3 regions of the Kitasatospora purpeofusca genome follow, and region 1 is predicted to be linked to each of the others. Evidence: riboswitches for the same ligand, from Rfam matches in the RefSeq annotation. Region 1 holds a riboswitch; each other region holds the start of a gene.
The links. Region 1 has a riboswitch for cobalamin ahead of metE (5-methyltetrahydropteroyltriglutamate--homocysteine S-methyltransferase). Riboswitches for the same ligand answer to the same signal wherever they lie in the genome.

Region 1 (4,624 bases):
AGCCCGAGGGCGTGCACATCCACTACGGCGCCTACCTGGGCGGCGAGGACGAGATCCTGGTCTCCGGCCCGCTCGGCGAGAAGGCGCCGGAGATCGCCCGGCTGCGCGCGGAGGCCCGCGAGCGCAAGGGGTGGATCATGGATACCTATCTGCTGCGCCGCACCGAGGACTGACCGCGCCCGCCCCGGTCGGCCCTGACCGCGCGCCCGCTCCGCCCCGCCCCGGTCCGCGACGACCGGGGCGGGGCGGGTCGGTCGGCTCAGCCCGCGAGTTCCTCGCGCAGCCGGCGGGCGGCGCCGACCAGGCTGTCCAGCGAGGCGCGGGTCTCCGTCCAGCCGCGGGTCTTCAGCCCGCAGTCGGGGTTGACCCAGAGCCGCTCGGCCGGGATCGCGGCCAGGCCCGCCCACAGCAGGGCGAGGGCCTCCTCGGTGCTCGGCACCCGCGGGGAGTGGATGTCCCAGACACCCGGTCCGACCTCGCGCGGGTAGCCGGCGGCGGCGAGTTCACCTGCGACCTGCATGTGGGAGCGGGTGGCCTCCAGCGAGATCACGTCCGCGTCGAGCTCCTCGATCGCGCTCATGATCGCGCCGAACTCGGCGTAGCACATGTGGGTGTGCACCTGGGTGTCCGCACGCACGCCCGAAGTGGCCAGCCGGAACGACTCGGTGGCCCAGTCCAGGTACGCCGGGCGGTCCGCGGCGCGCAGCGGCAGGGTCTCCCGCAGGGCGGGTTCGTCGACCTGGACGACGGCGGCGCCGGCGGCCTCCAGGTCGGTGACCTCGTCGCGCAGGGCGAGGGCGACCTGGCGGGCAGTGTCGCCGAGCGGCTGGTCGTCGCGGACGAAGGACCAGGCGAGCATGGTGACGGGGCCGGTGAGCATGCCCTTGACGGGGCGGTCGGTGAGGTCCTGGGCGAAGCGGAACCAGTCGACGGTCATCGGGTGCGGGCGGGAGATGTCTCCGGCGAGGACCGGCGGGCGCACGTAGCGGGTGCCGTAGGACTGCACCCAGCCGTGGCGGGTGGCGAGGTAGCCGGTGAGCTGCTCGGCGAAGTACTGGACCATGTCGTTGCGCTCGGGCTCGCCGTGCACGAGGACGTCCAGGCCGGCCTTCTCCTGGTAGGCGATCACCTCGCGGACCTCGGCCTCCATCCGCTCCCGGTACGCGGCGGCGTCGATCCGACCCGCCGTCAGATCGGCGCGGGCGAGGCGCAGTTCGGTGGTCTGCGGGAAGGAGCCGATGGTGGTGGTCGGCAGCAGCGGCAGGCCGAGGCGGGCGCGCTGGGCCTCGGCGCGCTGCGGGTAGGCCTGCGGGCGGCGGGCGTCGTCCGCGGTGACGGCGGCGGTGCGGGCGCGCACGGCCGGGTCGCGGGTGATCGGCGAGCCGGCCCGGGAGGCGAGGTCGGCGCGGTTGGCGGCGAGGTCGGCGGTGATCGCGCCGGTGCCCTCGCGCAGTGCGCGGGCGAGCAGGGCGACCTCGGTGGCCTTCTGCCGGGCGAAGGCGAGCCAGCGGGCGATCTGCGGGTCGACGTCGCGTTCGAGGGCGGCGTCGATCGGCACGTGCAGCAGGGAGCAGGACGGTGCGACGTCGACGCGCTCGGCGAGGCCGAGCAGGGTCGCCAGGGTGGCGAGCGACTTCTCCAGGTCGTTGATCCAGATGTTGCGGCCGTCGACGACGCCGGCGACCAGCCGCTTGCCCGGCAGGCCGCCGACGGCGGCGAGGTCGTCCAGGTTTGCGGCGGCGGGGCCGGTGAAGTCCAGTGCCAGACCCTCGACGGGTGCCTTGGCGAGCACCGGCAGGGCCTCGCCGAGGCGGTCGAAGTAGCTCGCGACCAGCAGCTTCGGCCGGTCGGTGAGGGCGCCGAGCTCGCGGTAGGCGCGGGCGGCGGTGTTCAGTTCGGCCGGGGTGCGGTCCTGGACGAGGGCGGGCTCGTCCAGCTGCACCCAGTCGGCGCCGGCGGCCTTCAGGGCGGAGAGCAGTTCCGCGTAGACCGGCAGCAGCCGGTCGAGCAGGGTGATCGGCTCGAAGTCCGCCGCCACGCCGGGGGCGGGCTTGGCGAGCAGCAGGTAGGTGACCGGGCCGAGCAGCACCGGCCGGGCCGCGTGGCCGAGCGCGAGCGCCTCGGCGAGTTCGCCGACCGCCTTGGCCGGGTTCGCGACGAAGACCGTGCCGGGGCCCAACTCGGGCACCAGGTAGTGGTAGTTGGTGTCGAACCACTTGGTCATCTCCAGTGGCGCGACGTCCTGGGTGCCGCGCGCCATGGCGAAGTACCCGTCGAGTGGGTCGGCGTCGACGGCGGCCCGGTGGCGGGCCGGGACCGCGCCGACGGCGACCGTGGTGTCGAGCACGTGGTCGTACAACGAGAAGTCACCGGTGGGGACTTCGAGCACCCCGGCGTCGGCGAGCTGGCGCCAGTTCTCCCGGCGCAGCTCGGTGGCGGCGTCCCGGAGGGCGTCGGCGGTGACGGTGCCCTTCCAGTAGCCCTCGATCGCCTTCTTGAGCTCCCGGTTCCGGCCCTGGCGGGGGTAGCCGTGCACGGTCGCCCGGGTGGCCGCGGCTGCGGACTTCGCTGTCAAGGGACTCTCCTTCGCGAGTCTTGCTCCTCAAGTGCCCGGTGACGGGACGAGGGCGCGAAGGGACGACGAGCCGGACGGTGGCCGCCGCGAACGGACGTGCCTCAACCGCCTGCTGTGGTCGCCGACCCGCCCTCGAGGTCATCGGACAGCCGCCCGCGGTTCCTCCGCGGACGGGCAGCGGGCAGGTCTTCGGACTCGCGGGCACACCCACCCTCGTCGAGGGCGGACACCTACTGGCCGTCGCTTCCCGGGCCCGGCTCGGACCCAGTGCGTATGACGGCGGTCGTTCCCACTCACCGCTGCGGGGCAGTCCCGGACTGGCCAGTCGAAGGCGTCACCGGGTTCCCTCTTACGACGTCCTGCCTGGCGGGCAGGGCGAACCAGCTACGGGGTCAGCCTAGAGGCAAACCACCGGTCGGGGCGACGGATTCCACCGCGGTGTCCACGGATCGGGACCGACGGGCGCTTCGAGGTCCCGCCGGCCGGGGCGCTCCCGGCCCTGCTCGGCGGATGCCGGTCAGCGGCCGTCGGTCGGCCGCTGTCAGTCGGGCTGGAAGAACGCGAGCATCTTCCGGGCGGCGTCCGGTGCCCGCAGCATCGCCTGGATCTCCGTGGACATCCGGGCAGCAGCGGCGGTGCGTTCGAACATCTCGCGTTCGTACTCCGCCACGGCGGCCGGGAGGTCGTCCGGGTGCGCGGCGAGCGCGAGACCGAGCAGGGCGCCGTCGAGCAGCGCCATGTTGGCGCCCTGTCCCACCGGCGGCATCAGGTGTGCGGCATCGCCGACCAGTGTGACGCCGGGCGTCGACGGCCAGGTCAGGCCGACCGGGAGGGTGGTGATCGACCTCGGCACGACGGTGTCGTCGCAGGCCGCGATCAGCGCGGTGAAACGCGGGTCCCAGCCGGGGAGCAGCTCGATCAGCCTGGCGCGGGCGGCGGCCGGCTCGTCGAACGGGATCCCACTGGTGGCGAACCAGTCCTCGGCGGTGTCGTAGAAACCGAGGCCGATGCGGACTCGGCCGTCGCCGTTGCGCTGCGCCGCCAGGGACACTGCGCCGCCGAGCACCCAGTAGGTGCCGCGCCCGACCATCGCCGCGAGGTCGGGGTGGGTGCGGTCGATGTCGGGGATGCCGACCTCGACCACGTTGTGGCCGGTGTGCTCCGGGCGGACGTCGGTGAGCAGCGCGCGGACCCGGGAGTTCGCGCCGTCCGCGCCGACCAGCAGCTCGTACGTCGCGCTGCTTCCGTCGGCGAAGCGCAGCTGGCCGCCGTCGGCGGACTCGTACGCGCGCCCCCAGCGCACCGTGCCCTCGGGGAGGGAGTCCAGCAGCAGGTCGCGCAGATCGGTGCGGTCGACCTCGGGCCGCGCGAGCGGGGCGTCGTCGGGCGTGTCCTCCTGGAGCAGCAGGGTGCCGTCCGGCTCCAGCAGGCGCATGTCCTGGCCCTCGCCGCGGGCGATCGCGAAGAACTCGTCGATCAGACCGGCTTCGCGCAGCGCCCGCTGGCCGGAGTGGATGTCGAGCATGCCGCCCTGGCCGCGCGCGTGGCGTGACGACTCGCGTTCGTGGACGACGCAGTCGATGCCGTTCACGTGCAGCACCCGGGCGAGTGCCAGGCCGCCGAGACCGGCTCCGACGATGGCGATGGTCATGACTGCCTCCCCCTTCGATGCAACCCCGATATATCTCGATACACCGTACTGGTCGATACACTGTATCGCCCGATGCGTTGTATGGTGAGCGGCATGTTGGTGTGGGAGAGGCCGGAGCCGCCGGATCGACCCGTGCCGGCCCCGTTGAGCCGGGACCGGATCGTGCGAACGGCGATCCGGCTCGCCGACGCGGACGGCCTGGACGCGGTGTCGCTGCGCAAGGTCGCCACCGAGCTGGACGTCCGTCCGATGCGGCTGTACGGCTACATCGCGAGCAAGGAGGAGCTGCTCGACCTGATGGTCGACGCCGTCCACGCCGGGATCCGGCCGGTGGGCGACCACTGGCGGGAGGTGCTGCGGTCCCACGCCGAGGCCACTCGGAGCGCCGTCCACGAGCA
Region 2 (4,624 bases), 7.9 Mb from region 1:
CGAAGGCGCAGGAGGTGTTCGTGGACGCCGCGGCCGGGGAGGTCGCGCTCTCCTACGAGGTGCGAGCCCCCTACCTGCTCGACGCCCCGGCTGCTGCTGCCGCCGCCCCGGCCCCGGCCCTCGAACCTGCCGCCGCCCCGGCCCCGGCCCTCGAACCTGCCACCGGTACCGCGCCCGACGCCCTCGGCCGCCCCGCCCGGGTGAACATCGGCCGACTCCCGGACGGCACCTACCAGCTCGTCGACCTCACCCGCCCCGCCACCGTCACCACCTACGACGCGGCGGGCCGGGACGAGCTGGACTTCCGCACCCTGCCCGCCGACGCCCGCCCGGCCGCCTCGGCGACCACGGACTTCCCGGCGGCCACCGGTACCAGCGGCGCCACCGACGCCCACCTCAACTCCGCCGCCGTGTACGACTTCTACCGCGACCGCCTGGGCCGCAACGGGATCGACGGCAAGGGAGGACCGATCGTCTCCGTCGTCAATGTCACCAGCTTCGGCGAGCCCCTGGACAACGCCTACTGGGACGGCCAGAAGATGATCTACGGGGGCGGCACCGGCAACAACCGCCCGTTCTCCGCCGCGCGCGACGTGGCCGGCCACGAGATGACCCACGGCGTCGTCGAGCACACCGCGGACTTCGTCGACTTCGGCCAGTCCGGCGCCCTCGACGAGGCCGTCGCCGACTACTTCGGCAACGCCATCGAGGTGACCAGCCGAGGCATCCCGATGACCGACCCCAGGGCCGCGCTGCTCGGCGAGGACCTCTGCCGCACCGGCACCCCCGAGGCCTGCGCCGGCCGCAGGCTGGACGACCGCCGCACCACCGTCGCCGACTACCTCGGGGTGCCCGCCGGGGTCGACAGCGGCGGCGTGCACCTCAACTCCACCATCGTCTCGGGCGCGTTGTGGGACATCCGGCGCACCCTCGACCCGCTCCTCGCCGACCGCCTGGTCTACCGCGCGCTCGCCGAGTACCTCACCCCGCTGGACGACTTCGTCGACGCCCGCAACGCGGTGCTCGCCGCAGGCCGCGCGCTCGGTCTCGACCGTGCCCAACTCCGCACCGTGGCCGGGGCCTTCGACGCCCACGGGATCAAGGACGGCTGGCAGCGCCGGATCGGCGTGGACAGCCGGCCGCTGCTGCGCGAACTCTCCACCGAGAGCGTGGCACCGGATGTCGCCGCCGGCCGCTGGGTGGTGGCCACCGCGGGCAAGGGGGCCAAGGGCAGCATGGCCGTGTACACGGGCGCCGTCGTCGGCTCCGCCGAGCCCGCCCGGCTCAGCCCGGAGGACGGTCGCTCGCACGGCTGGCCCGCCACCGACGGCACGACCGCCGCGTGGGTGGCGATGGGGCCGGGGGCCGACGGGGCCTGGGGCATGGAGGTGCTGGCCCGGCCGCTCAACGGTGGCCCGGTGCGCAGCGTCCACCGCGGCCCGAACCAGTACCTCGGCGACGTCCGGGTCTCCGGCGGAGATGTCGCCTTCCTGATGTCGGACCACACGACCGGCCGCAGTGGGCCCGTACTCTCCCGAGACGGGGCCCCGGAGACGCTGATCGCGCTGCCCGAGGGCCACCAGGCCGCCGGTCTCGCGCTCCATGACGGCCTGCTCGCCTGGACCGAGAGCTGGCAGGTCGGTGAGCGGACGGTGAGCGCGCCGACCGTCTACTCGCTCGCCGCCGGCAAGGTCGTCGCCCAGTACGTGGTCGACGACGCGAACGCCACCGCCGGGACCTCGGTAGCCAGCCTCCGGATGGCCGGCGGCCGCCTGCTGTGGGTCGAGACGCCCTTCGACCGGACGAAGGGAAGCACGATCCGCTCCGGGGCGCTGGACGGCTCCGGCGTGACCGACCTCCTGCCTGCGGGCCCCCGACCCGGCACCGGCACCGGCACCGGCACCGGCACCGGCACTGGCGCCGAGCCGCGCCGGATTGCCGGCCTCACCGCCTCGGACCGGGCGGTCACCTTCGCCGAGGCCGCTCGCCAGGTGACGGGTGGCGTCAAGAACACCGACCTGCCCAAGCTCTGGCAGCTCCCGCTCACCGGCGGCACCCCCGAGCGGATGTCCTGCAACCGGGGCGGCCAGTACGCCCCGGTGGCCGACCGGGGCACCCGGGTGGTCTGGCTGGACGCCACGGCGGGCCGCACCGATCTGGTCGTGCGCGAGCGCGCGGCCGGCACCTGCTGACCGGAGGCGGCTGCCCCGGAGTCCGCACCAGGGCTCTCGACCCCGAAGCCCGGACCCCGTCCGCCCCGGTCTCCCGCCCGGTCGCCGCATCCCTGCGGCGGCCGGGCGGATCCTTGCCGTCACCGGGTCTCCGGACCCCGCCGTGGCAGCGCCGGTCCCGGACCGCCGCGGCGCGGCTCCCGGGCTGTCGCGCGCCGGGCACGGCGCCCCGGCCGCTGAGGTCCTGCCACCGCGCCCCCGCCCCGTCACCACGTCCCCGTCCTGCCGCCGTGCCCAGGCCTGCTGCCGTGCCACCGTGCCAGGTGCCGCTGCACCGATGGCGATCCGCCCTCGAACCGGCCTTGACCCCCTCTCAGCCGAGCCGACATCATGAGCCGTCATGTTCTGACTCCGCCGTCGGGGGAAGTCCGGTCGAATTCCGGCGCTGACCCGCAACGGTAGGCCGCCGACGGCAAGTCGGTGGCGAGCCCGAGTACCCGTCGGCGGAGGTGTGTGTCCCCTCCTCCCGTCGTGGTCTGCGGCCAGGGGCTCCCGGAGCCGTCGGGCAGCTCGCCCCGCACGGCCGCCGGTGGCCGCCCGTGCGCCCAGGCCCGGAAAGGCCTCGCATGTCCGCCTCCGCGCTCCGCCGCCGCCCGCTCCGCCTGCTCGCGATATCCGCGCTGGCCCTGACCGCCACCCTCCCGGCGGCCACCGCCGCCCGGGCGGCAGCCCCGGTCCCGGCCGTCACCGCCCCGGCTTCCTCGACCTCCGGCGACACCGCCTCCACCTACCGTCCGGACGCCGCGGCAGCCGGTTGGCTGGCCCGCCAGCTCGTCAACGGCGACCACTTCGAGTCGGTCTTCGACGGCACCGCCTACCCCGACCAGGGCCTCACCATCGACGCCGTGCTCGCCTTCGCCGCCGCCGGCAGCGCCGACCAGGCCGCCGCCCGCGCCACCGCCTGGCTCGCCCGGCCCGACATCCTGAGCGGCTACCTCGGCGACGGCACCACCGAGGCCTACGCCGGTGCCACCGCCAAGCTCCTGCTGGCCGCCGAGGTGCGCGGCACCGCCCCGTCGGCCTTCGGCGGCGTCGACCTGCCCGCCCGACTGCGCTCCCTGCTGACGCCGAGCGGCCGCTTCTCCGACCGCTCGCAGTGGGGCGACTACAGCAACGCCTTCGGCCAGTCCCTGGCCCTGATCGCCCTCCAGCGCACCCCCGGTGGCGCCCCGGCCTCCGCCGTCGACTTCCTGGCCGCCGCCCAGTGTGCCGACGGCGGCTTCCCGATCGCCTTCGGCCAGCCCACCTGCACCGCCGACACCGATGCCACCGCCCTCGCGGCCCAGGCCCTCGCCGCGACCGGCCGCAGTGCCAAGGCCAAGGCGGGCCTGGACTGGCTGACGGCCCACCAGAACACCGACGGCGGTTTCGCCGCGGCCGGTGCCACCACCTCCAACGCCAACAGCACCGGCCTGGCCACCTCCGCCCTGCTCCCCGGCGGCCGGTTCATCAGCGGCCTCAAGGGCTGGAGCAGCCTGGTGAAGCTCCAGCAGGGCTGCTCGGCCGACCCCGCCGTGCGCGGCGCCGTCGCCTATGACGCGAGTGGCTTCAACCCCGCGAACGCCACCCGGGCCACCGCTCAGGCCGTCCTCGGCCTCTCCGGTCAGGGCCTCGCCGGCCTCAGCGCCCACGGCGCCCGCCCGTCCGCCCCCACCCTGGCCTGCCCGGCCCCGGCCGCGCGCCCCTGACGGCCGCCCGTCCGTGACCCCGCACCGCCGCCCGCCGTACCCGAGGAGCACGCCCATGACCACCTCCGCCCGTCCCGCCCGCCGTACACTCGGCGCCTTCGCCGCCGCCGCGGCCCTCACCGCCGGCCTTCTCGGCGTCTCCACCGCGACCGCCCCGCCGGCCCGGGCCGCCGCCTGCACCGGCACCTCCGGCGTCACCGTGGTCGTCGACTTCACCGCCCTCGGTGGCGGCATCGAGACCGGCTGTGCTTCGGGAGACCCGGCCAGCGGCCTCGCCGCGCTGACCGGCGCCGGTTTCTCCTACTCCTTCCACCCGCGTTTCCCGGGCTTCGTCTGCAAGATCAACACCCTGCCGACGACCTGCACCAACCCCACCGGCACCGCCTACTGGTCGTACTGGCACGCCGCGCACGGCGGCCCGTGGTCCTACAGCAACCTCGGCGCGGGCTCCTACAACCCGGCTCCGGGCGAGGTCGAGGGCTGGTCCTTCGGCGCCGGTGCCCAGCCGGGCATCACCGCGCCCTGACCTCGGACCGGCTCGGCGGGTTCTCCGTACGGACGCTCGGCCGGGGGGTCGGCCGGGCGTTCCCACGGCGCTGCTACGGTGTTTTGCCCTACCGGCCGGGCGTCTTCGGGGCCTCCAGCTCGACGTGGTGGACGCTGAAGCCGCCCCGCAGCACCGGGGCGAACGGGGCAGGGGCCATG
Region 3 (4,624 bases), 1.6 Mb from region 1:
GCGCCGTCCGGGCACTGCGGGTCGGGACCGGCCGGGTCGCAGGCGAAGCGGCAGCCGTCGACGGTCGCGATGGACGGCAGCAGCCCGGCCAGCGCGCGCACCATGGTCGACTTGGCGGTGCCCTTCTCCCCGCGCACCAGCACCCCGCCGACCGCCGGGGAGACCGCGTTCAGCAGCAGGCCGAGCCGCAGGTCGGCCATGCCGACGATCGCGGTGAACGGGTATCGGACGTCACTCATGCATGCTCCCCAGGGGCTCCGGGCGGAAGGAGCGGCAGCGATCCGGCCGCCGGCACCCCGCCCTCGATCAGCTTCCACAGCGCGTCGGTGTCGGCGTGTTCCTCGATCAGTTCGCCCAGCCGGTCCAGCCGGGCCTCCCGCGCGTCGGCGAAGGAGATGTCCGGCGCGGGGACGAACGCCCGGCCGGCCGCCGCCGCGACCTCGCGCAGCAGCGCGCGCCGGAAGCCGTCGTTCTCCAGCGCGCCGTGCCAGGTGGTGCCCAGGACGGAGCCGACCCGGCAGCCGTCGAGGAACGCCTCGCCGCCCTCCGCGGTGACGATCCCGTGGTGGATCTCGTAGCCCTCGACCCGCTCGCCGAAGGCCTCGCCGACGGGCCGTCCGAGCACCTTCTCCACCCCGAAGCGCACCCGCGTCGGCAGCAGTCCGAGGCCCTCCACCGGGCCCGCCTTCGACTCGACCTCGTCCACGATGGAGCCGGCCAGCATCTGGTAGCCGCCGCAGACGCCGAGCACCGGCAGTCCGGCCGCCGCCCGGGCCTTCAGCACCGGCTCGAAGCCGCGCTCCCGCAGCCAGCCGAGGTCGGAGACGGTGGCCCGGGTGCCGGGCAGCACCACCAGGTCGGCGTCGGCCAGCTCCTCCGGCCGGGTGGCCCAGCGGACCAGCACGCCGGGCTCCTGGGCGAGTGCGTCCAGGTCGGTGAAGTTCGACAGCCGGGGGAAGCGGAGCACCGCCACCCGCAGCACGTCGGCGCCCAGCGGGCCGCGCGCGGCCGTCCGGTCGACGACGGTGGACAGGTCGAGCGAGTCCTCGGCGTCCAGCCACAGGTCCGGCAGCATCGGCAGGGTGCCGAGCACCGGACGACCGGTCAGCTCGCGCAGCATCTCCAGCCCGGGGGCCAGCAGCCGCGCGTCGCCGCGGAACTTGTTGACGAACCAGCCGGCCACGTGCCGCTGGTCCTCCGCCGACAGCAGCGCCAGCGTCCCGTACATCGCCGCGAACACGCCGCCCCGGTCGATGTCCCCGACCACGACGACCGGCAGGCCGGCCGCGGTGGCCAGGCCCATGTTGGCGATGTCCCGGTCCCGCAGGTTGATCTCGGCGGGCGAGCCCGCGCCCTCGCAGACCACCACGTCGAAGCGGGCGCGCAGGTCCGCCAGGCACTCCAGGGCCCGTTCCAGCAGCAGCGGCTTGCGCTCGCGGTAGTCCAGCGCGCCGACCTCGGCGACCGGGCGGCCCAGCAGCACCACCTGGCTGCGGCCGTCCGCGCCGGGCTTGAGCAGCACCGGGTTCATCGCCGCCTCCGGCTCGACCCGGGCGGCCTGCGCCTGCATCGCCTGGGCGCGGCCGATCTCGGCGCCGTCGGCGGTGACGAAGGAGTTCAGCGACATGTTCTGCGCCTTGAACGGCGCGACCGCGACCCCCTGCCGCGCCAGCCAGCGGCAGATGCCCGCCGTGACCACGCTCTTGCCGGCGTCCGAGGTCGTCCCGGCGACCAGCAGTGCCTTGCTCATGCCCGGTCCCTCCGCTTCCTGATCAGAGCCGCCCGCAGCAGCAGGTGCCCGGCGACCGTCGTACCCAGGGCCAGCGCGCCCACCCGCCGCGAGAGCACGCAGGCCCGCTCGATGTCGTCCACCCCGACCGGACGCAGCTCCTCGCCGAGCACCGGCCGGTGCTCGGTGCGCTCGCCGTACTGGAGCGTCCCGCCCAGCCGGACGCCGACGGCGCCGGCGAAGGCGGACTCGGCCTGGCCGGCATTGGGGCTGGGGTGCGCGGAGCCGTCCCGCCGCCAGACCCGCCAGGCGGTGCGCGGTTCGGGGGCGGCGGCCACCGTCAGCAGCGCGGTCAGCCGGGCGCCCGGCCAGCCCGCCACGTCGTCCAGCCGGGCCGAGGCCCAGCCGAACCGGGCGTAGCGCGGCGAGCGGTGACCGACCATCGCGTCCAGGGTGTTCACCGCGCGGAAGGCCAGCAGCCCCGGGGTGCCGGCCACGCCGCCCCAGACCAGGGCGTTGACCACGGCGTCGGCGGTGTTCTCGGCCACCGACTCGACCACCGCGCGGGCGATCTGCTGCTCGTCCAGGGCGCTCGGGTCGCGTCCGCACAGGTGCGGCAGCCGCTCCCGGGCCGCCGTCAGGTCACCGGCCGTCAGCGCGCGGCCGACGGTGCGGGCCTCCCGGGTCAGCGAGGTGCCGCCGAGCACCGTCCAGGTCGCGGCGGCGGCGAGCGCGGCCCGGCCGAGCGGACGGCGGCCCAGCAGCCGGTCGGCGGCCACCGCGCCGGCCGCGACGGTGCCCACGCACAGCGCGGTGAAGGCAGTGCCGACGGCGCGGTCGTCGCGCCACAGCAACCGCTCCAGCCGGCCGGCGGCGCCGCCGAAGCCGGCCACCGGGTGGCCGCGGCGCGGGTCGCCGAACCGGGAGTCGGCCAGGTACCCGGCGACGGCGCCCGCGCCGAACGCGGCGGCCCGGGTCAGCGGGCGCACGGCGTGGCGCAGGGCAGGGTGGGAGGCGTGGTCGCTGGTGCGCTCGGGGGGACGTCCCGGCCCGGCGGGGCAGCCTGCATCGCGTGCGTGTCCTCACTCAGGGTCCGCGCCCTGGATCGACGTACCGGGGGTGAGAGTCTCCTGGCTCCCGGGTCGGACGCGCTCCCGGGCCTTCCGGCGGCCGTAAACGGCCCTCCGTGGCTGAACTCCGGTCGTGCTCCCCGGTGACAGTGGCGGGACCGCGCCGGACTCGCACCGGCTTCCTCTGCTTGCCTCCGTAATGGCTGAAGGATCCCATCACGGGCCCGAAGGGGGAGTCAACCGAGGTCGCGGAGGGGTTGGTCACACGCCGGAGCCCTTCCGGAGCCCTGCTGACAGCAGTCCGGGCGCCCGCCCCGCCGCCCGCCCCGCCACCCGCCGCCGCCCGCTGTTCCCCCGTCGCTACCTCCGAGCCCGCCCGCCGCCGGACCGCGCCCCGCTGTGCGATCCTCCACCCCCGCCGGGCGGCGCGCCCGGCCCGCTTCGTGCGTTCGTCGGCTGGGGCACCACCCGGCGCCGCGCCTAGCGTCGGGACCCATGCGACCCCAGCGCCCCCACCTCTTCGCACGTCCGGCCCGGTCGGCCCCGCCCGCCCCGCCGCCGCCGGTGCCGTTCTCGCCCGCCGCCGTCCGCGCCCACCGCGCCGCCCTCGGCCTGACCCCGGAACAGGTCGCCGAAGGGATGGCCGCGCACGGTGTCAGGCTGCTCCCGGCCCACGTCCTCGGCTGGGAGAACGGCGGGCCGCCCCCCGGCGAGGAGGAGTTCCTCGCGCTGGCCCGGGCGCTGTGGTGCCCGCCCGAGCGGCTGATGGGCGTCCGCCCGGCGAGCCTGCGGGAATTCCGGCTCGCCCGTGAGCTGAGCCCGGACGGCGCGGCCCGCCGGATCGGCGTCCCGGCCGGGGAGTACCGGCGGGCCGAGGCCACCGGGTGGTGGGACGGCGACGCCGGGCCGACGGCCGCGCTCGCGCACGTGCTGGGCCTGACCCTCCGGGAGCTGGTCGCCGCGACCGGCCGCCGGGAGGAGCTGGACCGGCGGCTGCGGCGCTGCGTCGAGGGCCGCTGGCAGGCGCAGGCCGGCGCGATCGTCCGGATCGTGCCGGTGGACCGGGCGGACCTCGACGCGGTGCTGCCCGTGCTCCAGGAGGAGCGGCAGGTGCCCGCCCACTGGGGGGCCGGCGGCTGGGGGCCCGCCGAGGGGGCGGCCGCGCCGTCCGACGCGGTGGTCCCGCCGGCCGGTCGCTTCTGGGAGCTGCTCGCCCGACGGGAGCCCGCGATCCCCGTGTGAGGACCCGTCCGTTCTGGCAGTCTCGTTCCGACGGACCCGGTGCGACCTTCCTCACGTGGCAACCCGTACGGCCGTGTCCTGCTGGCCCGGCCGGGTCCCGGCCAGTGGACTGGGCTGTGACGTGGGTCCGGACACCGGTCGGCCCAGAACCGAGCAGCGGGGAGCGAGTATGCGTTGGGGAATCGCGGCCACCGTGGCGGCCGCCGCGGTCGGCACCGGGGCGGCCGTCCTGGTGATCGGCCGCCGGGCCTCGGAGCGGATGGTCCGCCCGGCCGGGGCCGCCCGGGAGCGGTCCGGTCCGGTCGTGGTCCAGAGCCTGGGCGCCGGTCGGATCACCTTCACCCGGAGCGCGGCCAGCGAGCGTCCCGGCCGCTGGGCCGTCGAGTGGGGCGAGGACGGGCACGCCGTCGTCGAGGAGGTCCTGCACCGCGACGAACAGGGCGTCACCCGCCGACTGGCCCGCGCCGACCGGGGCACCCTCACGGCCGGCACCGAGGTCCGCTTCACCCCCCGGGTGTACCTCGGCGACCCGGCCTCGGCGCTCGGCCTGACCTTCGGCGAGACCGCCGTCGAGGGCGAGCTC

Region 2: another riboswitch for cobalamin. It lies ahead of OG715_RS02975 (prenyltransferase/squalene oxidase repeat-containing protein); the one in region 1 lies ahead of metE (5-methyltetrahydropteroyltriglutamate--homocysteine S-methyltransferase).
Region 3: another riboswitch for cobalamin. It lies ahead of OG715_RS30480 (cobalamin biosynthesis protein); the one in region 1 lies ahead of metE (5-methyltetrahydropteroyltriglutamate--homocysteine S-methyltransferase).

Annotation. Positions count from the first base shown of each region.
Region 1 covers NZ_CP108561.1:8,506,426-8,511,049, reverse strand. The annotation lists gene cobF (precorrin-6A synthase (deacetylating)) at 1-173, shown strand, start outside; gene metE (5-methyltetrahydropteroyltriglutamate--homocysteine S-methyltransferase) at 260-2,575, opposite strand; cobalamin riboswitch at 2,739-2,975, opposite strand; gene OG715_RS37025 (FAD-dependent oxidoreductase) at 3,117-4,226, opposite strand; gene OG715_RS37020 (TetR/AcrR family transcriptional regulator) at 4,320-4,624, shown strand, end outside.
Region 2 covers NZ_CP108561.1:647,613-652,236, reverse strand. The annotation lists gene OG715_RS02980 (M4 family metallopeptidase) at 1-2,192, shown strand, start outside; cobalamin riboswitch at 2,570-2,690, shown strand; gene OG715_RS02975 (prenyltransferase/squalene oxidase repeat-containing protein) at 2,798-3,919, shown strand; gene OG715_RS02970 (flagellar hook-length control protein FliK) at 3,975-4,445, shown strand; gene OG715_RS02965 (hypothetical protein) at 4,534-4,624, opposite strand, start outside.
Region 3 covers NZ_CP108561.1:6,950,643-6,955,266, forward strand. The annotation lists gene OG715_RS30470 (putative cobaltochelatase) at 1-239, opposite strand, end outside; gene OG715_RS30475 (cobyric acid synthase) at 236-1,750, opposite strand; gene OG715_RS30480 (cobalamin biosynthesis protein) at 1,747-2,718, opposite strand; cobalamin riboswitch at 2,834-3,032, opposite strand; gene OG715_RS30485 (helix-turn-helix domain-containing protein) at 3,295-4,041, shown strand; gene OG715_RS30490 (alpha/beta hydrolase family protein) at 4,211-4,624, shown strand, end outside.